DNA from 3 places in the Erwinia pyri genome. Region 1 is predicted to be linked to each of the others. Evidence: predicted binding sites of a transcription regulator. Region 1 holds the regulator's gene; each other region holds the start of a gene.

The links. Region 1 encodes sigma-54, which starts transcription at its own class of promoters, with help from an activator protein. Its sites were predicted from a motif close to GTTGGCACANNTTTCGCTNT; they were not measured.
Positions count from the first base shown of each region.
Region 2: Q3V30_RS03520 (circularly permuted type 2 ATP-grasp protein) is a predicted target of sigma-54. The motif match lies at 2,213-2,232, and genes of this name have one in related genera.
Region 3: glnK (P-II family nitrogen regulator) is a predicted target of sigma-54. The motif match lies at 3,351-3,370, and genes of this name have one in related genera.

Region 1 is NZ_CP132353.1:528,015-535,226, forward strand. It holds gene mtgA (monofunctional biosynthetic peptidoglycan transglycosylase) at 1-263, shown strand, start outside; gene npr (PTS phosphocarrier protein NPr) at 310-582, opposite strand; gene rapZ (RNase adapter RapZ) at 579-1,430, opposite strand; gene ptsN (PTS IIA-like nitrogen regulatory protein PtsN) at 1,528-2,010, opposite strand; gene hpf (ribosome hibernation promoting factor) at 2,212-2,499, opposite strand; gene rpoN (RNA polymerase factor sigma-54) at 2,522-3,955, opposite strand; gene lptB (LPS export ABC transporter ATP-binding protein) at 4,004-4,729, opposite strand; gene lptA (lipopolysaccharide ABC transporter substrate-binding protein LptA) at 4,736-5,284, opposite strand; gene lptC (LPS export ABC transporter periplasmic protein LptC) at 5,262-5,831, opposite strand; gene kdsC (3-deoxy-manno-octulosonate-8-phosphatase KdsC) at 5,828-6,394, opposite strand; gene kdsD (arabinose-5-phosphate isomerase KdsD) at 6,412-7,212, opposite strand, start outside.
Region 2 is NZ_CP132353.1:746,255-753,466, forward strand. It holds gene Q3V30_RS03505 (aminotransferase-like domain-containing protein) at 1-624, shown strand, start outside; gene Q3V30_RS03510 (YlaC family protein) at 715-1,197, opposite strand; gene Q3V30_RS03515 (cupin domain-containing protein) at 1,489-2,076, shown strand; gene Q3V30_RS03520 (circularly permuted type 2 ATP-grasp protein) at 2,268-3,704, shown strand; gene Q3V30_RS03525 (alpha-E domain-containing protein) at 3,698-4,627, shown strand; gene Q3V30_RS03530 (transglutaminase family protein) at 4,624-5,421, shown strand; gene Q3V30_RS03535 (proteasome-type protease) at 5,441-6,151, shown strand; gene Q3V30_RS03540 (serine hydrolase domain-containing protein) at 6,259-7,212, opposite strand, start outside.
Region 3 is NZ_CP132353.1:3,403,785-3,410,996, reverse strand. It holds gene Q3V30_RS16205 (SmdA family multidrug ABC transporter permease/ATP-binding protein) at 1-1,394, shown strand, start outside; gene Q3V30_RS16200 (SmdB family multidrug efflux ABC transporter permease/ATP-binding protein) at 1,387-3,150, shown strand; gene glnK (P-II family nitrogen regulator) at 3,423-3,761, shown strand; gene amtB (ammonium transporter AmtB) at 3,777-5,081, shown strand; gene tesB (acyl-CoA thioesterase II) at 5,134-6,006, opposite strand; gene Q3V30_RS16180 (YbaY family lipoprotein) at 6,228-6,785, shown strand; gene Q3V30_RS16175 (MGMT family protein) at 6,810-7,121, opposite strand.

The sequences.
Region 1 (7,212 bases):
GTATCCTGACGGTTTATCTTAATGTTGCCGAATTTGGTGAAGGCGTCTTTGGCGTTGAAGCCGCTGCGCAGCGCTACTTTCATAAACCGGCAAGCCGGTTGACGATGTCAGAAGCGGCGTTGCTGGCGGCAGTGTTGCCCAACCCCATCCGCTTCAGGGCCAGCGCGCCTTCAGGCTATGTTCGTCAGCGGCAGCAGTGGATTTTACGTCAGATGCGGCAGCTTGGAGGCGAGGGGTTCTTACTTCAGCATAAGCTGAAGTAGGCGGGGTGCAGCAGGCATGATATGTGCTTCATGCCTGTTGATACCATCAATCTTCGTCGAAGCCTGCGTTAAATAATTCAATAACCGCTTTCAGCGCCTGCTCTTCCTGAGGACCTGAAGCTTCAATTTCAATGTGCCCTCCCTTTGCCGAATCGAGCATCAGTAAGGCGATAACGCTGCTGGCTTCCGCCTCGGTACCGCTTTCGTTTCTCAGCAGCACTTCGGCATCAAAACTTTGTACCAGCTCAAACAGTTTCATTGCCGGGCGCGCATGCATTCCCAGCCTGTTTTGGATCTCTACGGTTTGCCTGACGGTCATTTGCGTTTTTCCAGCGTACGATGACGGGACTGCACATTTTTTCCACGTGAGCGGAAGTAATCAGCCAGCTGCTCGGCAATATAAACAGAACGATGTTTGCCGCCGGTACAACCGATGGCGACGGTAAGATAGCTGCGATTATTGGTTTCCAGCATCGGCAGCCACAGTTCAAGGTAGCTTCGCGTCTGGTAGATAAAGTTATGGACTTCAGTGTGACGATCGAGGAAAGCAGCCACGGGTCGATCCAGACCGGTCATGGGGCGCAGTTTAGGATCCCAGTGTGGGTTCGGCAGAAAGCGAACGTCAAAGACATAGTCAGCATCAATAGGGATGCCGTGCTTAAAGCCAAAGGATTCAAACACCATAGTCAGCTCACGCTCTCGTTTGCCCAGTAAACGCGTGCGCAGCATCTCAGCCAGCTCATGTACTGACATCTCTGAAGTATCGACAATGAGATCCGCTCGCGAGCGTAAGGGCTCGAGCAGATCGCTCTCTTCATCAATGGCGCTTTCCAGCGAGAGATTTTTGCTGGAGAGGGGATGCAGACGGCGCGTGTCGCTGTAACGGCGGATTAGCGTATTGCGATCGGCGTCGAGAAACAGCAGCTGAGGTGAAAAACACGCCGGCAGACTGGTCAGGGCTTTCTCAAAAATTTCTGGTGACTCAGGCATGTTGCGCACGTCGATGCTGACCGCCGCAGAGATATTCCTGTCGGCCAGAGAGTTCGCCAGCTCAGGGAGTAAAACTACGGGTAAGTTATCCACGCAGTAAAAGCCCATGTCCTCCAGCGCTCTTAAGGCGACAGATTTACCCGATCCCGATCGACCGCTGACAATCATCAGCACCATGACTTATTCTCCCGATTTTGCCTGTTCTCAGGCTTTTCACCCGGCGCCCGTGTCGGCCAGAGGCTGCCATGAGCCGGTATCAGCCAGCCCGGTGGCATCAGTGGCTCTCTTCAGGGCTTTCCGCCATGATTTCGTAAAGTTCTTCATCCGTCTGGGCCGCGCGTAAGCGACGGCAGACAGTTTTATCCGCCAGACGTTTTGCTACCAGCGAAAGCGTGTGCAGGTGGGTTTTGCACTGATCGGCTGGCACCAGTAAGGCGAAAAGCAGATCCACTGGTTGATTATCAATAGCATCAAAAGCAATAGGCTGATCCAGGCGAATAAAAACGCCTACCGCACGCAGGGTATCTTCAACCAGCTTGCCGTGCGGAATAGCGATGCCATTCCCGATGCCGGTACTTCCCATGCGTTCACGAGTCAGAATCGCTTCAAAGATGGTCTGGTGCGGAAGGTTCAGCTGCTTAGCCGCCAGCTCGCTGATGATTTCCAGCGCCCGCTTCTTACTCTGGCAATGTACGCCGCTGCGGGTGCAGGAGACGCTCAGGACCGAGCTCAGTTCCAGTGTTAATTCATTGTTCATCATAGTTTCACTTACGTGTTCACTTCTGCCTGGCAAAATGACTTAACCTTTCTGACCCCTGAAGGGGAGAGGGGGCTAAGGCACGACCGCACGGCCGATTGATTAACGGCCCGCTCCTGAAAGGAAACGAGCCGGCTATCATACGTCACCACTCATTGTTAAATAAGGGTGACGAAGAAATAATCAATGTTTGAGTGAAATTTAGTGCTGCTTCAGCTTGTCTTTGTGTTTATTAAGTTGGCGCGTCAGCTTATCCATCAGGCCGTCGATCGCCGCGTACATATCTTTTTCTTCCGAGGTGGCATGCAACTCACCGCCGTTCACATGTAGCGTAGCATCCGCTATCTGCGTGACCTTTTCGACCTTCAGAACAATGTAGACCTGGTTGATATGGTCAAAGTATTGCTCCAGCTTGGCAAATTTGGTGGTAACGAAATCCCGTAATGGTTCAGTGATTTCCACTTTATGGCCAGTGATATTGAGTTGCATATGCTCTTCCTTATCTGTTCGTTCAGACCAGCTGTTTACGCTGGTTTGAGGGCGGGATGGATAAAGACTCTCGGTACTTCGCGACGGTACGGCGCGCCACCATGATCCCCTGATCGGAAAGCAGAGTGGTGAGCTTACTGTCGCTCAGAGGTTTGGCGGGATTCTCCGCCGAGATTAATTTTTTAACCAATGCACGGATCGCCGTGGAGGAAGCTTCGCCTCCTCCCTCGGTACTGACGTGACTGGAGAAAAAATACTTCAGTTCAAAAATACCGCGTGGGCTGTGCAGATACTTCTGCGTGGTCACGCGGGAAATAGTGGATTCATGCATCTCTACAGCGCTGGCAATGTCGGCCAGCACCATCGGGCGCATAAACTCTTCGCCCTGTTCGAAAAAGGCCTGCTGCTGATCGACGATACAACGCGTGACTTTCAGCAGCGTATCGTTTCGGCTTTCCAGACTTTTAATCAGCCATTTCGCTTCCTGCAGATTACTGCGAATAAACTGGCTGTCGCTGTCATTGCGGGTGGTCCCGCTAAGCGCAGCGTACTGCTGATTGATTTTTAGTCTTGGCACGCTCTCTGAATTGAGTTCAACCATCCAGCGCTGACCCATTTTGCGTACCAGTACGTCCGGGATGACATATTCCGGCTCGGTAGTATTGATCGACTGACCAGGGCGCGGATCCAGCGTCTGGATAACCTGCATCGCCATTTTTAACACATCTTCTTTCAGCCGCGTGACGCGCATCAGGCTGCGGAAATCATGATTAGCCAGCAGATCCAGATGTTCGCTGACAATCAGCCGTGCTTCTTTCAGGCTTGGCGCGTCTGGAGCGAACTGCGAAAGCTGCACCAACAGACAATCACGCAGATCGCGGGCGCAAACGCCCACCGGGTCAAAGCGCTGGACGCGTTTTAACACCGCCTCCACTTCGTCCATGCTCAGCTCATCGTTACCGATGCTGTCCAGGATCTCCTCCAGGGAGGCGGTGAGATAACCCGTTTCATCCACGGCATCAACAATCGAGGTCGCTATCGCCCGGTCGGTCTCGGTAAAGGGCGTCAGCTCAACCTGCCACATCAGGTAGTCCTGTAGCGTTTGCGTGGTTTCGCCCTGATAGACCGGCAGCTCATCATCATGGTAATCAGTGCCGGTGCCTGAAGGCGTGCCGGCGGTGTAGATCTCATCCCAGGTCGCATCCAGAGGAAGCTCTTCCGGCATATCCTTCTGTTCCAGCGCTTCCCGGGTATCCAGCGCCTCTTTCTCCTGATACTCGCGCGCGTCCACTTCCTCATGAATGTCGGTTTGTTCAAGCAACGGGTTACTTTCCAGCGCCAGCTGAATTTCCTGCTGTAGTTCAAGCGTAGAGAGCTGCAACAGACGGATGGCCTGTTGCAGTTGTGGCGTCATGGCAAGCTGTTGGCTAAGCCTGAGTTGCAAACCTTGCTTCATATTCAGGATACTGATTCCTCGAAAATCTTACCGGGTTTTAACACCTTATCAGAGTCTGAACTCTTCGCCCAAATAGACTCGCTTAACTTGTTCATCCTCCAGAATCTCTTCTGGCGAGCCGTGTGCGATCAAATGCCCCTGGCTTACGATATAGGCACGCTCACACACCGCCAGCGTTTCACGCACGTTGTGATCGGTGATCAGCACGCCCAGCCCGCTGTCGCGCAGGTGCTCGATGATTTTTTTAATATCGATAACGGAGATAGGATCGACGCCTGCAAAAGGCTCATCAAGCAGAATGAATTTCGGGTTGGCCGCAAGGGCGCGAGCGATCTCGACGCGACGACGCTCTCCCCCTGACAACGCCTGCCCCAGACTGTTACGCAGATGCTCAATGTGGAACTCATTCATCAGCTCGTTGGCACGATCTTCACGCTGCTCAGTAGTCAGATCTTCGCGGATCTGCAGCACGGCCATTAAGTTGTCGTAGACGCTCAGGCGGCGAAAAATCGACGCTTCCTGCGGCAAATAACCAATCCCGCGGCGTGCACGAGCGTGCAGCGGCAGAATACTGATATCTTCGTCATCAATAATGATGCGGCCCGCATCACGCGGCACAATGCCTACCACCATGTAAAACGTGGTGGTTTTGCCCGCGCCGTTAGGGCCAAGCAGGCCAACAATCTCGCCGGATTTGACCTGTAAACTGACATCTTCGACCACGCGTCGGCCTTTGTAAGCCTTCGCCAGGTTTTCCGCAATTAAAGTAGCCATAGCTGATTAGTTACTCTTTTTTTGTCCGGAGGACTGGGTGCCTTTATCCTGCAGCTGAGAAGGGACCAGCACCGTGGTTACGCGCTTGCCGCTGCTGCCGTAAGCCTGCATCTTCTGCTCTTTTACCAGATAGGTGATGCGGTCGCCCTTCACGTTGCTGTCGAGCTGCTCCAGATAAGCGTTACCCGTCAGCTCGACAAAGTCTTTCGCCAGCTCGTAATGCATTTTCTGCGCATGGCCTTTCACCGGTTTACCATCATCCTGCAGCTGATAGAAGGTGGCCGGGTTGCCATAGGCATCCACGATAGTTTTATTGCTGTCGCCGCCAGGACGGGTGACGACCACTTTATCCGCGGTGATTTTGATCGAACCCTGGGTGACAATGACGTTACCCGTAAAGGTCGCCACGTTGCCCTGCATATCGAGAGCCTGATTTTCTGAGTCAACATTGACCGGCTTTTCGGAGTCTCCGGTCAGCGCCAGGGCTGGAAGACTGGCAGCCAGCAGCAGGCCGAGCGTCAGAAACTTAAGATTATTTTTCATTTTGGATTTCATAAGAGGTTTTGACCTTTTCAATCAACTCGGCAGTTTTCTTCCGTAAATTTCCACGCATCTTCATCCCCGTAGAGTTAAAGCTACGGCCATAAAGCGTCACCTGATCTTCCGATGTGACATCCTGCGTCACGAGGTTTACTACGGCATTATCGGTCTTAATCCGCTCAAGTTGAGCGTCTTGCGTCAGGCTGTTGACCTCAACGTGACCATAGAGATAGAGCATACGGTCATTGGTCAGTTTGGCTTTGTCGGCACGCACGGACCAGGTCGGAATTTTATTTTCATCGTAGGTGGTCATCACCGGGTTATCGAACCAGCTGACGGCTTCTGCGGAAAAATAGGTGACTTTATCGGAGACAAGCTTGTAGCTCAGGGCGCCCTGCGGGTTGTAAACCACCGTATTAGAGGTCTGGCTGGTATAGGTGGGTTCCTGATCGTTGCCGGCAACCGACGTTCCGTTATCGTCCGGTCCCGCCAGGTTCCAGCCGATCAGCACGATGGCCACCAGCGCCAGTAACAACGTAATCCAACGTCTGGTTTTACTCATACAGACTGCCCTTTGGCTTCATCAAACTTGTCCTGTGCCATCAAAATCAGATCGCAAATCTCACGAACGGCTCCGCGTCCGCCCGCAATGCGAGTGACATAGTTTGCACGGGGCAGCAGAACCGGATGGGCATCAGCCACGGCGACGCTAAGACCCGATTCCGCCATCACCGGCCAGTCAATCAGGTCGTCGCCAATATATGCCACCTGTTCGGGGCGAAGTGCTAGTGTATCCAGAAGTTCGCGGAAGGCCAAAAGCTTATCGGTTTGTCCCTGGTAAAGATGCGTAATCCCGAGCGTTGCACAGCGATCTTCCAGCAGTTTTGCTTTACGGCCAGTGATAATGGCGACCTCCACATCGGAGGTCAGCAGGCAGCGGATACCGTAACCATCGCGAACGTTGAACGCCTTCAGCTCTTCGCCATTATTGCCCTGATAAATCACGCCATCCGACATCACGCCGTCAACATCACAGATCAGCAGCCTGATATTGCGCGCGCGGTTCATCACTTCCTGGCTTACGTCGCCATAGCAGGTTTTTACCCAGCCTGTAACAGTACTCATTTGTCTCTTGTTCCTTGTTAAACCACGCCAGCGCGCAGCATGTCATGCATATGCACCACGCCCAGCAGCAGGTCGCCATCCGCCACCATCACCGCCGTAATGTTGCGGCTCTGCATCAGGTTCAGCGCATCCACAGCCAGCACATTAGGGCGCACCCGAATGCCGCCGGTGGTCATAACGCTGGCGATGCTGGCCGTCTGGATATCGATACCCATATCAAATACCCGACGTAAATCACCGTCGGTGAAGATGCCTTCGATTTTCATCAGGTCATTGCAAATCACCGTCATGCCCATGTTTTTACGGGTTATTTCCAGCAGAGCATCGCGCAGCGAGGCATCCCGGCTGACATGGGGGATCTCGTCGCCAGTATGCATAATATCATTGACGGTGAGCAGCAGCTTACGACCCAGTGCGCCGCCCGGATGGGAAAGGGCAAAATCTTCAGCGGTGAAGCCTCGCGCTTTCAGTAGGGCCACGGCCAGGGCGTCACCCATCACCAGCGTAGCCGTCGTGCTGGAGGTGGGGGCCAGGCCCAACGGGCAGGCTTCCTGCGGTACTTTAACACAGAGATGGATATCAGCGGCACGGCCCATTGCGCTGTCGGGTTTGCTGGTCATGCAGATCAACGACACGCGCAGCCGTTTGAGTACCGGGATCAGGGCCAGAATTTCTGAAGACTCGCCGGAGTTGGAGATGGCAATCACGATATCGCCCGCGCTGACCATGCCCAGATCGCCATGGCTCGCTTCGGCAGGGTGGACAAAGAAAGCCGGGGTGCCGGTGCTGGCAAAGGTAGCGGCCATCTTTTTGCCGAT
Region 2 (7,212 bases), 220 kb from region 1:
AAGCAGCGGCTGGTCTCGATTCTGACGCAGCATCAGGTGACGCTGATTGAAGATGATGTCTACAGCGAGCTCTGGTTTGGCAGTGAAAAGCCGCTGCCGGCGAAAGCGTTTGAGCAGCAGCAAAGCGTGCTGCACTGCTCCTCATTTTCGAAAAACCTGGTAGCGGGCTTTCGCGTTGGCTGGGTAGCGGCCGGGCAGCACGCACAGCGTATCCAGCGTCTGCAGCTGATGAGCACCCTCTCTACCAGCGCGCCGATGCAGCTGGCGCTGGCGAACTATCTGATGACCCGCAGCTACGACAGCCATCTGCGCAGGCTGCGGCTGGTGCTGGAGCAGCGCAAGAATCAGGCGCGGCAGTCGCTGAAGCGTCATCTGCCCGGCGAAGCCAGAATCAATGATTCCCAGGGCGGCTATTTTCTCTGGATTGAGCTGCCACGACAGGTCAACACCACCGAACTCTATTACCGCGCGCTGGATCTTAATATCAGTATTGCACCCGGTAAGATGTTCTCTTCTGGCGAGCAGTACGCCAACTATTTCCGCTTTAATGCCTCCTGGGAGTGGGGGGAGACGCAGGAAGCGGCAGTGGCTATGTTAGGCGGGTTGATCGCGGAGATGCTCTGAGTGCGGGCTGAGCCATGACGTTGTTGTTATGACAGGCAGGTTTCAGGGAAAGAGGATAGCAACAGGGCCAGCAAGCTGGCCCTGACGGAATCAGACGGTAGAGGCGCGTTTCTGACCCCAGGTGAGGTGGTAGACGTCATAAAAATCGACTTTGCCCTTCAGCGAAAGCAGTTTTTTAATGCCCTGCTTAACGGAGTCGGTCACTTTGCTGCTGGTAAGGATCTCCTGCACCGCTTGTTCGGAAAGCGTACGGTCATAATACCATTCGCCGTTGTAGCAGACGCGCAGATCCAATGTGTCGATATCCTCAAACCGGTAGCGCGGATTGACGTCCAGCAGCATCAGGCCGCTCATCAGCAGGACAAAAATCGTCGCTCCCCAGAAGGCAGGCCAGCCGAGGAATTCCGTGGTGAAGATCAGCGCCACGGTCAGCGCATAGCAGACATACATTGATGCCCACAACCCGGGATGATTTTTAAGAAACGTAAAGCTAAAGCGCGGCTTGTTATCGCGCTTCTCTTCGCGGTTTAACGTGTCGATCTCGCGCAGTAATATCTGTTTTACATCTTCCATTTTTTTCACCTCATTCGTGACTACCGCCAGTAGACCACAAAACGCAAACCCTTAGCAGTCACAGTTATTCACCATCTGGCTATAACAGTTTATCGGTTTCTGTTCTGAACCCGCAGCGGCAGAAGCGTCTCGGCAACAAAGCGGGAACGCCAGAAGCGCGTTAACGGGATTGATTTGAGTTAAGTTCCGTTAAATTAGTGAGTTATGTGATCGCTCCTCTGCTGGCGACGTTGCAAATCCTCTATTATTTGCCACAATTGATTAACACTTTCCCCCTGCAGGAGACGGCGTATGCTGCCGCAATCTGGTTGTTTGCTTACTCTGATGTCGTTTGCCGCCGGAACCTTCTCGTCCGGGACCTCGACTAATCCGCAATATATGACGTTTCAGCCTGCCAGCGGCGTACCCAATAATCCCCTGCCGCTGATCATCTATCCTCAGGTCGCCTCTGAGGAAGTGGAAGATATGGCCCGCTTTTTTGAAGACCTTTTCGCCAGCCATCAGTGGCTGCCACGCTGGCGCTATCCGATTTTCCCCTATACCCACTATCATCCCAATACCCATGAACTGCTGGGCATTGCCGCCGGATGGGCGCAGATCCTGTTTGGCGGAGAAACGGGCAGGGCGGTAACTCTCTATGCGGGCGATGCGGTGCTGATCCCGGCAGGCGTTGGTCATCAGCAGCTGGCCGCCAGCGAGGATTTCTTTGCCGTAGGCGCTTACCCACGCGTAATGCAGCCAGAAACCCGCCGTGACGAGCAGGAACCGCTGGACCAGGCTGTAGCAGAAATTAAGCGGGTTCCCATGCCTCAGCACGATCCCATTACCGGTGGGGAAGGTGCCGTCACCGAAATCTGGCACCCGCTGGAAACCCATTAATCGCCGCAGCGGAACGCACTGATTTGGTGCGCTTCTGCTTTTTCACTCTGTTCCCACCTTTACGTCAGACCTCCTGACGCCAAAATTAATCAGCAAAGTGTTGCAGCCGCCACAGACTTGCGCCTTCTGCCCGGCAACTGGCACGGTTTGTGCAATTCAGTAATGAGTTCACCGACAGTGGAAGGGAAATCATGAATCAAGGCTATCAGGCAGCATCCCCCTTTTATGATGAAATGCTGCTGGGAAACGGTCAGCATCGCCCGCACTATCGCGACTACTGGCACTGGCTGCAAAAAGCCGATCGGGAGGCTATCGCCCGCAAGCGGGAAGAGGCTGAACTGCTGTTTCACCGCGTAGGGATCACCTTCAATGTCTATGGCCAGGATGGCGGTGCCGAGCGGCTGATCCCGTTTGACAGCGTGCCGAGGATCATCCCCGCCAGCGAGTGGGCGATGCTGGATAAAGGCATCCGTCAGCGCGTTCAGGCGCTTAACGCCTTTCTGCACAACATCTATCACGATCAGCAGATCCTCAAAGCGGGGATCGTTCCGGCGGAGCAGGTGCTGGTAAACGATCAGTATCAGCCCTGTATGCAGGGCATTAACCTGCACCGTGATATCTATGCCCACATCTGCGGCGTCGATATGGTTCGCAACAGCGATGGCGAATACTACGTGCTGGAGGATAATCTGCGTACCCCCTCCGGCGTCTCCTACATGCTGGAAAACCGCAAAATGATGATGCGGCTCTATCCGGAGCTGTTCGCGCAGCAGCGTATTGCCCCCGTTGAACGTTACCCCTCGCATCTGTTGCAAACCCTGCGTGAAAGCTCGCCAGTAAACGATCCGATAGTGGTGGTACTGACGCCGGGCCGCTTTAACAGCGCCTATTTCGAGCACAGTTTCCTGGCGCAGCAAATGGGCGTTGAGCTGGTAGAGAGTGCCGATCTCTTCGTGAAGGATGGCGCCGTGATGATGCGTACCACCGCAGGCCCCTGCAAAGTGGACGTGATCTATCGCCGCGTGGATGATGCTTTTCTCGATCCGCTCGCCTTCCGGGCCGATTCGATGCTGGGCGTACCGGGGCTGCTTTCCGTTTATCGCGCCGGAAACGTGGTGCTGGCAAACGCTATCGGCGCTGGCGTGGCTGATGATAAATCGATCTATCCTTACGTGCCGGATATGGTGAGGTTTTACCTTGCGGAGGAGCCGATCCTGAATAACGTGCCAACCTGGCAGTGCCGTCGGCCTGACGAACTCTCCTGGGTGCTGGCAAATCTGCCAAAATTGGTGGTGAAGGAGGTTCACGGCGCTGGCGGGTACGGCATGCTGATTGGCCCGGTCGCCAGCCAGAAGCAGCTTGAGGCGTTTCGCTCGTTGCTGATTGCCAGGCCGCAAAACTACATTGCGCAACATACCCTGGCGCTCTCTACCTGTCCCACGTTTGTGGCGCAGGGGTTGGCACCGCGCCATATCGACCTCAGACCTTTTGCCCTCAGCGGCGCGGAGATCCGTCTGGTGCCGGGCGGGCTGACCCGCGTGGCGCTGACGGAAGGGTCGCTGGTGGTGAACTCATCGCAGGGCGGCGGCACGAAAGATACCTGGGTTCTGGAGGATGACGCATGCTGAGTCGCACAGCCAGTGGCCTCTACTGGATGGCGCGCTATTTAGAGCGTGCCGAAAATATAGCGCGGGTGCTCGACGTGACCAACCGGCTGTCGCTGATGCCGGTTCGCAGCACCCATGATGACGAACTGCGCGTTCCGCTCAATCTCACCAGCACCGGCGAGCTGTTCTGGACGCTGAATGACCGGCTGGCGATGCCGCAGCTGTTCAACTTTTTTGTGCTGGATGAGCGCAACCCTGGCAGTATCTTTTGCTGCTGGGAAGCGGCGTGGAATAACGCTCATGCGGTACGCGGCAGCCTCTCATCCGAGGTGTGGGAAAGCATTAACTCAAGCTGGATAGAGATGCGCAAGCTGCGGCGGCAGGGGGTCAGCAGCATCGGTGCCGATGCGTTTTTTGACTGGGTAAAAGAGCGTTCGCACCTGTTTCGTGGCGCGATGTTTGGCACGCTGATGCGCGGCGATGCCATGAGCTTTATCCGGCTGGGCACGCTGCTGGAGCGGGCTGACTGTACCGCGCGCCTGCTCGACGTCACGCATGCGCTTACCGAACAGGATGACGATTCGGTGCGGGAGTACTACCGGCTGGATACGCTGCTGCGATCCGTCTCGGCCCGCGAGGCTTATCACACCATCTATAAACAGGCGTTAGTCAGCGACAGCGTTAACGAAATGCTGATCCTGCGCGAAGAGAGCCCGCGATCCCTGCGATCCTGTATCGACGAGATCGCCAACCAGCTCAATCTGATTGGCGGCAGCGGAGAGAACCGTCCCCGGCGGCTGGTCACTGTACTGGATGCCGGGCTGCGCTTTACCTCTTATGAATCGCTGGTCAGTGAAGGGATCCACATCTGGCTGCGCGATTTTCTGGGCGATCTGGGCACCATTGCGGAGAGCATTCAACAGACCTACCTGGAGGCGAAATGAAACTCGATATTGCGCATAAAACCTGCTTCAGCTATCAGACGCTGGTGAAGCAAAGCACGCAGTACCTGCGGCTGACGCCGCAGAACTCCGTGCATCAGCAGATCCTCTCCTGGGATCTGGTTCTGCCCGATCGGGCGATCTGTACCACGGATACTTACGGCAACGTGCTGCATGTGCTGACGCTTGATACGCCGCACCAGTCGATTGAAATTGAGGCGCGCGGGGTGGTGGAAATCACGGAGGAGGAGAGGTCACCAGAACAGGACAGCTGTCTCTCACCTCTGGTGTTTCTGCGCATCACGCCGCTGACTCAGCCCGATGGCGCCATCCGCGATTTTGCTCTGCGCTATTTCCGGCCTGAAGCCCCGCTGGCCGCGCTGGAAAGGTTAATGGGTGAGCTGCTGGTTAAAATGCCCTATCAGCCCGGCAGCACCACGGTGACCGACAACGCCGCAAAAGTCTTTGCCGCAGGCACCGGCGTTTGTCAGGATCACAGCCACGTGTTTCTGGCCTGCTGCCGCAGCCTGCATATCCCTGCTCGCTATGTAAGCGGATACCTTTATACTGATACTGTTGAACATGTAGCCACGCATGCCTGGGTAGAGGCTTGGGTGGATGGCAGCTGGCACAGTTTTGACATCACCAATAATACCCGCAGCACGCGTCAGCATCTCAAGCTGGCGGTGGGCGTGGATTATATGGATGCCTGCCCGGTGCGGGGTATGCGGCTGGGCGGAGGCAGTGAAGAGATGTCAGCGGTGGCTGCGGTGCACCTGGTGAATTCGCAGCAGTGATTATTTTATCGGGCAAACTATGACTTACTGTGTGGCAATGCGTTTAGCGTCAGGGATGATTTTTGTTTCCGACTCCCGTACCAATGCGGGCGTTGACCATATTTCCTCCTTCCGCAAGCTTCATGTTTTCCAGCAGGATGATGAGCGCACGCTGGTTCTGCAAAGCGCTGGCAACCTCGCCACCACGCAAAGCGCCCTCAGCCTGCTGCGGCGCGGGTGTGAAGATGCCAGAAGACCCAACCTGATGAGCTGCAAAACAATGTATGACGTCGCTCTGCTGGTCGGGGAGACACTGCGGGAGGTGATTAAGCGGGATGGCGAAGAGTTTGGCGGAACGCTGATGCTGGGCGGCCAGATCAGGGGCGAAGAGCCGCGCCTGTTCCAGATCTATCCTCAGGGCAACTTTATTGAATCCAGTACCGACACGCCCTATTTCCAGATTGGCGAGAGCAAATATGGCAAGCCGATCATCGACCGCGTCCTGCGTTTTGATACGCCGCTGGACCAGGCGATGCAGTGCGCGCTGATCTCAATGGACTCCACGCTGGCGAGTAACATCTCGGTGGGGCTGCCGTTAGATGTGATGATCTACCCGGCGGACAGTTTCAGCACCGCTCAGCAGTACCATCTGACCGATAAACATCCCTACTATTCCCAGATCCGCCAGCTCTGGAGCGCGGGCTTACTCAGCGTGTTCGCCCAGCTTCCGCCTTTGCAACTGGACGACTGATCCTCCGCCAGCATCCATCTCTGTTCAGGTCGCGCTGTTTGTATCCGGCGCTGAACAGAATCGCTTTCCCGGGGCGCTATGCCGTCAGCGTATCTGGCACCCCCTCTTCAGGGCTGGCAGGCCGCCTGGCCATCGTCACTGCTGGCCAGCCGCAGCAGCATGCGGTGGCCGATATCGTTGTCCCAGTTAAAGCTGTTTTGCAACACCACAATAGCGGTTTTATGCCTGATATCCATACCGATATAGCTGGCGAAGCCGCCAATAAAGCCGGACTGATAGAGCAGGCTCTGAGCGTTAAAATCATTGCTCAGCCAGGCCAGCGCGGAGGAGTCATACTCGGGCTGTCTGAAGCGCACAGTGGTGGCGTCCTTAAAGGCGCGGTCCAGGCTGGCGTCGCCGCTGCCGTTGAGATGGGCAGCAAGATAGCTCAGCAGATCGTTGGCGCTGGACCACAGCGAAGCGGCACCCACCATATAGCCGGTAAAATGCCAGTCCGGCACCGCCTCACCCCGGCGCATAAATTTAGGCTGATCCCCGGCATGTCCCCGGGCGCGTGACGGGTAGCCTGGCAAAATTTCAGGATGGTAGCCGGTATGGGTCATGCCCAGCGGGGCAATAATTTGCTGGCGGGCGATCGCCTGCGGCGTCTGGCCGCTCTGCTGAGTAATGACGTAATCCAGGATGGAGTAGCCCAGATTGGAGTAAACTACCTCGTGATGAGCAGGGCGCTGAAAATCCGGCAGATAATCCAGAAACTCGCCGCGATCCAGATCGTCATAGAAGGGATGGCCGGTAAACAGATAGTCGCTGAGTCTGCTCAGCATATGCAGCGTGGTCATCTGCCGTGGCAGGCCGGAGGTGTGGGTAGCGAGCTGCAGCAGAGTGATCTGCCCGGCATCGCGGCTTAACGACACCTCTTTACCGATTGTTTCACGCAGCGTGCTGCTCCATTTCAGCTTACCTTGCTCCACCAGCAGCGCGGCGCTCTCCGCCGTAAACCCTTTGGTTACCGATCCAACGGCGAACAGCGTGTCACCACTCATGGGGATAAGGCGATCGGT
Region 3 (7,212 bases), 1.6 Mb from region 1:
GCGTGGTTTTTGCCGCTGGAGAGGGCGTGCTGACGCTGGTGGATTCGCTGGTGATGGGGCTGGTTGTGCTGTTTGTTATGAGTACGCAGATCAGCTGGCAGTTAACCCTGCTGGCGCTGCTGCCGATGCCCATTATGGCGCTGGTTATCAAACGTTATGGCGACCAGCTGCACAGCCGCTTCAAGGTTGCCCAGGCGGCTTTCTCCTCTCTGAACGATCAGACTCAGGAGAGCCTGACCAGCATCCGCATGATTAAAGCCTTTGGTCTGGAAGATCATCAGTCGGGCCAGTTCGCCAGCATTGCCAAAGATACCGGCAAAAAAAATCTGCGGGTGGCCAGAGTGGATGCCCGTTTCGATCCCACTATCTATATCGCTATTGGCATGTCAAACCTGCTGGCGATTGGCGGCGGCAGCTGGCTGGTCTGGCACGATCAGATGACGCTGGGCCAGCTGACCAGCTTTGTAATGTACCTTGGCCTGATGATCTGGCCAATGCTGGCGTTGGCCTGGATGTTTAACATTGTCGAACGCGGCAGCGCAGCCTGGAGCCGGATCCGCTCTCTGCTCTCTGAAGCGCCTGCGGTAGAGGATGGCACCAAAGTGCTGCCTGAAGAGCGCGGGGCGATGCAGATCGCTATCCGGGAATTCTGTTATCCTGGCGCTCAGCATCCTTCCCTTCGCCACGTTAACGTCAGCCTGAAGCCGGGCCAGATGCTCGGCCTTTGCGGGCCAACAGGCTCCGGAAAGAGCACGCTGCTGAGCCTGATCCAGCGCCATTTCGATATTGATCAGGGGGATATTCGCTATCACAATATTCCGCTGACGCAGCTTCGCCTGGACAGCTGGCGCAGCCGGCTGGCGGTAGTGAGCCAGACACCTTTTCTCTTCTCCGATACGATTGCCAATAATATCGCGCTGGGGCGGCCCAGCGCTAAGCAGAGTGATATTGAAGAGGCGGCCAGGCTGGCAAACGTGCATGACGATATTCTCCGCCTGCCTGAAGGTTACGAAACGGAAGTGGGGGAGCGGGGCGTGATGCTCTCTGGCGGACAGAAGCAGCGTATCTCCATTGCGCGTGCGCTGTTGCTGGATGCCGAAATCCTGATTCTGGACGATGCGCTTTCCGCTGTAGACGGGCGGACAGAGCATCTGATCCTGCATAATCTCCGGCGCTGGGGGCAGGGAAGAACAGTAATCATAAGCGCGCACCGTTTATCTGCCCTGACGGAAGCCAGCGAAATCCTGGTGATGCAAAAAGGCGGTGTGGCACAGCGAGGGCAGCATGAGCAGCTGGCGGCTGCGCCAGGATGGTATCAGGATATGTACCGCTATCAGCAGCTTGAAGCGGCACTGGATGATGAAGAGAGCGAAAAGGGGGTCCCTCATGGCTAAAATGACCCAACTCTGGCCCACCCTTAAACGTCTTTTAAGCTATGGTTCCCCGTGGCGAAAATCCCTGGGCCTGGCCGTGCTGCTGCTGTGGATTGCGGCGGCGGCCGAGGTGCTTGGCCCGGTTCTGGTCAGCTACTTTATTGATAATATGGTGGCTAAACACCGCATGCCGCTGGGGCTGGCAGCAGGGCTGGCGGTCAGCTTCATTCTGTTGCAAATCCTGGCGGCTTCGCTGCACTACTGGCAGGCGTTACTGTTTAACCAGGCGGCGGTGGGCGTGGTTCAGCAGCTGCGAATGGACGTGATGGATGCCGCGCTGCGCCAGCCGTTAAGCGCTTTTGATACTCAGCCAGTAGGGCAGATTATCTCGCGCGTCACCAATGATACTGAAGTGGTCCGCGATCTTTATGTCACAGTGGTGGCGACAGTTTTACGCAGCGCAGCGTTGATTGGCGCGATGCTGGTGGCGATGTTCAGCCTTGACTGGCGTATGGCGCTGGTAGCGATTGCGATCTTCCCTGCGGTGGTGACGGTGATGCTGATCTATCAGCGTTACAGCACCCCCATTGTTCGTCGGATGCGCAGCTATCTAGCTGATATTAACAATGGCTTCAATGAAGTGATTAACGGCATGAGCGTGATCCAGCAGTTTCGCCAGCAGGCCCGCTTTGGTGAGCGGATGGGAGAGGCGAGCCGGTCACACTATCTGGCGAGAATGGAAACGCTGAAGCTGGATGGCTTTTTACTGCGTCCGCTTCTGAGTTTGTTCTCTGCCATGATCCTTTGCGGGCTGATGATGCTGTTTGGCTTCTCGGCTGAAGGCAGCATAAAGGTTGGTGTACTCTATGCCTTTATCAATTACCTGGGCCGCCTTAATGAACCGCTGATCGAACTCACCACGCAGCAGTCTATGCTGCAACAGGCGGTGGTTGCCGGGGAACGAATTTTTGAATTGATCGACGCGCCCCGTCAGCATTATGGTGCGGATACCCGGCCTCTCGCCTCGGGCGAGGTAGAGATCAAAGGGCTAACCTTTGCCTATCGTGACGAGCGCAATGTATTAAGTGATATCTCGCTCCATGTGCCCTCGCGTCATTTTGTTGCGCTGGTGGGGCACACGGGCAGCGGTAAAAGCACGCTGGCCAACCTGATGATGGGCTACTACCCGATACGTCACGGCGAGATCTCTCTGGATGGCAGACCCCTCAGCCAGCTCAGCCACAGTATGTTACGTCAGGGCGTGGCGATGGTTCAGCAGGACCCGGTGGTGCTGGCGGATACCTTTTTCGCCAATATCACTCTGGGCCGTGACATCAGCGAGGAGGCGGTGTGGCAGGCGCTGGAAACGGTGCAGCTCGCCGAACTCGCCCGCAGCCTTGCCAACGGCATCCATACCCGGCTGGGCGAGCAGGGGAATAATCTCTCCGTCGGCCAGAAGCAGCTGCTGGCGATGGCTCGGGTACTGGTGGCTGCGCCGCAGATCCTTATCCTGGATGAGGCGACGGCTAATATCGATTCTGGTACTGAACAGGCGATTCAAAAAGCGCTGAAAGCCGTGCGTAAACAGACCACGCTGGTAGTGATCGCCCACCGCCTTTCCACGATTGTTGAGGCTGATACCATTCTGGTTCTGCACCGTGGATGTGCTGTGGAACAGGGTAGCCACCAGGCGCTGCTGGAAAAACAGGGCCGCTACTGGCAGATGTACCAGTTACAGCAGGCTGGCGAAGAGCTGGAAGCGGGCGAAGAAGCGTAATTTCCTACCGCTTCGCTGCACCACAATCAGGCGAAAGATCCCCTCAAATCCGCCTTCTGCACAGAATTAAAGCGTAACGCACCATAATGGTGCGTTTTTTCTGCCCGGATTTCATTGTGGCCTGGCTGGTGTGAGGAGAATGCAGGTAAGAAACTCAGAGCCGGACTGACTAATCGTCTGAAAAATGCCATTTTATAATTTATGGCACAGCCTTTGCTTTAATCCCTCCGTGTCGGGCGCATCAACCATTTTCAATACCTGGAGGGGATCGTATGAAGCTGGTTACCGTGGTAATCAAACCGTTTAAGCTGGAAGACGTGCGTGAAGCATTGTCCTCTATCGGTATTCAAGGGCTTACCGTTACCGAAGTAAAAGGTTTTGGTCGCCAGAAGGGGCATGCAGAACTTTATCGCGGTGCTGAGTACAGCGTGAACTTCCTGCCAAAAGTAAAAATAGACGTTGCCATTGCAGATGACCAGCTTGATGAAGTGGTTGATGTCATCAGCAAGGCGGCCTACACCGGCAAAATTGGTGACGGTAAGATTTTTGTTGCGGAACTGCAGCGTGTCATCCGTATTCGCACTGGCGAAACGGACGAAGCTGCGCTGTAGGGGCTAAGAATAGTGATGGGATGGGATAAAATGAATAAAAAAATTGCTACATTCGGCCTCGCCAGCCTGGCATTATTACCCTCGCTTGCGATGGCTGCGGCACCCGCAGTGGCTGATAAAGCCGATAACGCCTTTATGATGATCTGCACCGCCCTGGTGCTGTTTATGACTTTACCAGGCATCGCCCTGTTTTACGGCGGTTTAATCCGCGCTAAAAACGTTCTCTCCATGATGACCCAGGTTGCCGTGACCTTCGCTATGGTCTGCGTTTTATGGATGGTTTATGGCTATTCGCTGGCTTTCAGTGAAGGTAACGCCTTCTTTGGCGGCTTCAGCATGGCTATGTTGAAAAACATTCAGCTGACGGCGCTGGTGGGTACCTTCTATCAATATATCCACGTCTCATTCCAGGCCTCATTCGCCTGTATCACCGTGGGGCTGATTGTAGGGGCTATCGCTGAACGCGTTCGCTTCTCCGCCGTGCTGATCTTTGTGGCTATCTGGCTGACCTTCTCTTATCTGCCTATCGCGCACATGGTCTGGTCAGGCGGTCTGCTGGCTCAGGACGGCGCGCTGGACTTCGCTGGCGGTACTGTTGTACATATCAATGCTGCTGTTGCGGGACTGGTGGGTGCTTACCTGGTAGGCAAACGCGCTGGCTTCGGTAAAGAAGCCTTCAAGCCCCATAACCTGCCAATGGTCTTTACCGGCACCGCCATCCTGTACGTGGGCTGGTTTGGCTTCAACGCTGGCTCTGCCAGTGCAGCCAACGAAATCGCTGGTCTGGCCTTTATTAACACCGTAATGGCTACCGCAGGCGCGATGCTGAGCTGGACCTTCGGTGAGTGGGCGCTGCGCGGCAAGCCTTCACTGCTGGGCGTCTGCTCTGGCGTGATTGCCGGTCTGGTCGCTATCACCCCAGCCTGTGGCTATGTCGGCGTGGGCGGTGCACTGATTATCGGTATCGTGGGTGGTCTGGCTGGTATCTGGGGTGTGACCACCCTGAAGAAATGGCTGCGTGTTGATGACCCTTGCGATGTGTTCGGCGTGCACGGCGTGTGCGGCATCGTTGGCTGTATTCTCACCGGCGTCTTCGCTTCCTCTTCACTGGGTGGCGTGGGGTACGCAGAGGGTGTGACGATGGGCCATCAGGTCTGGATCCAGCTGTTCAGCGTAGGCGTCACCATCGTCTGGACCGGCGTGGTTGCCTTTGTCGCCTTCAAAGTGGCAGATATGATTGTTGGTCTGCGTGTTCCGGAAGATCAGGAACGTGAAGGTCTGGACGTGAACAGCCACGGCGAGAATGCTTATAACCAGTAACAGACTGGCTGAAAGAAGATAAAGAAGAACGGCTCCCTCGGGAGCCGTTTTTTTATGGCTGTTTCGCTTCGCGGAGGCGCATCACTCCTTCCTGCACGGTAGAGGCAACCAGCGTGCCATCCTGCGTATAAAACTCCCCGCGAACAAACCCTCTGGCGCTGGAAGCAGAGGTACTCTCCACGCTGTAGAGCAGCCACTGATTCAGGTCGAAAGGGCGGTGGAACCACATTGAGTGGTCGATAGTGGCGACCTGCATACCAGGCTCCAGGAATCCTTTACCATGCGGCTGCAGCGCCACCGGCAGAAAATTGAAGTCTGAGGCATAGCCCAGCAGATATTGATGGATCCGCTTATCTGCCGGCATGGTGCCGTTGGCACGGATCCAGACATGCCGGGTCGGCTCATCCACATGACCCTTTAACGGGTTGTGAAACTTCACCGGGCGGATCTCAAAAGGCTTTTCAGAGAGGAACTTCTCGCGCGCTCTTTCTGGAATGAAGTGGGCTAACTGCCTGGCCATCTCGCTTTCGCTGGTCAGGTTATCTGGCCCGGATACTTCCGGCATCAATTTTTGATGCTCAAATCCGCTTTCCGGCGCCTGAAATGACGCGGTCATGTAAAAGATGGGATGTCCATTCTGCACTGCGCTGACCCTTCTGGCGCTGAAGCTTTGTCCGTCACGCAGCGTTTCCACATCATAGATAATCGCTTTCTGACTGTCGCCGGGACGTAAAAAATAGCTGTGAAAAGAGTGAATGATCCGGTCCGCTGGCACGGTCTGTTTTGCCGCACAGAGCGCCTGACCGACCACCTGACCACCAAACACCTGGCGCAATCCCAGGTCTTCGCTCTGGCCGCGGAACAGCCCCTCTTCCAGCTTTTCCAGATTCAACAGATTTAACAGGTTTTGCAAAGCCTGACTCATGGCGGCCATCCTCATTGATCGTCTTGCCTTCAGTGTGCGAGATCCGACCAGTTAAGGTCAACGGGTCAGCAAAAATTATCTTTGCTTAAAGGAGGATAAAAAGGGTGCCAGGCAAAGATCAGTAACTTGTGCCAGAATTAAAGGCAACAGGGCAGCAAACCGCTGCTCTTCAGGCTAACAGAAACATCAACCTCTACATTGATAGCAAGGAGATTAAATCAATGAAAGTCTGGCCAATGTTAACGGGTGCCGCGCTGGCGGTTGCACTCTCAGGATGTGCTGATAAAGGGAGGGACGTACCTACGGCCACGCTGGCTTCTCAGGTAGCGGGTGAGCAGGCCACGCTACGGCAGCCTAACGTGAGTGGTACTGTTTATATCCGCCAGCGCGTGGCGCTGCCACCGGATGCGGTCCTGACCGTCACGCTCTCTGATGCTTCTATAGCCGATCAGCCTTCAAAAGTTCTGTCACAACGTGCAGTCAGGACGGATGGCAAGCAGGCGCCTTTCAAGTTTATTCTGCCGTTCAACCCGGCTGATATTCAGCCAAACGCGCGCATTCTGCTGAGCGCGGCGATTACGGTGGACGGTAAAATGATGTTTATTACCGATAACGTCAAACCGGTGATTAATAACGGCGGTAATAAGCAGGAGTTGTTACTGGTTCCGGTCCCTTCGAGGGCTATGCCGACGCAAAGCGGGGCGGTGACCACCGTACCTTCAACTTCGCCAACGCAGATTACCCCTTCCTCATCGGTACCTGCGCCAAGCTCAATGTAAGCTTTTCCGCCCCTGCGGGGGCGGTTATCCTTCCCAGCGATAGCGGCTGAGCGCCACTTTCCCTTCCGCGCTGACATCAATGCCTTCCTGAAGCAGAGCATGACGCTGCCGATCCAGATTGTCACCCGTTAAAGAGATTTTGCCCAACCTGTTGATAACCCGATGCCAGGGAAGTTTACTGCCTTCTGGCAGGCGTTTGAGTACGCCGCCTACCTGTCGGGCCGCTCGTGGAGATCCCGCCAGACGGGCGATATCGCCGTATGTGGTGACTTTACCGGCGGGGATAGCGGCAAGAATTTGGTAGATGCGCTGCTGAAAAGTATCGAAGTGATCCATAAATTCTCCCTGATTCGATCTCAACAATAATCGAAACGACAGAACATCTGAAGCGATTTCATAAAGTTACCAGACTCTGCTTATACCGCGA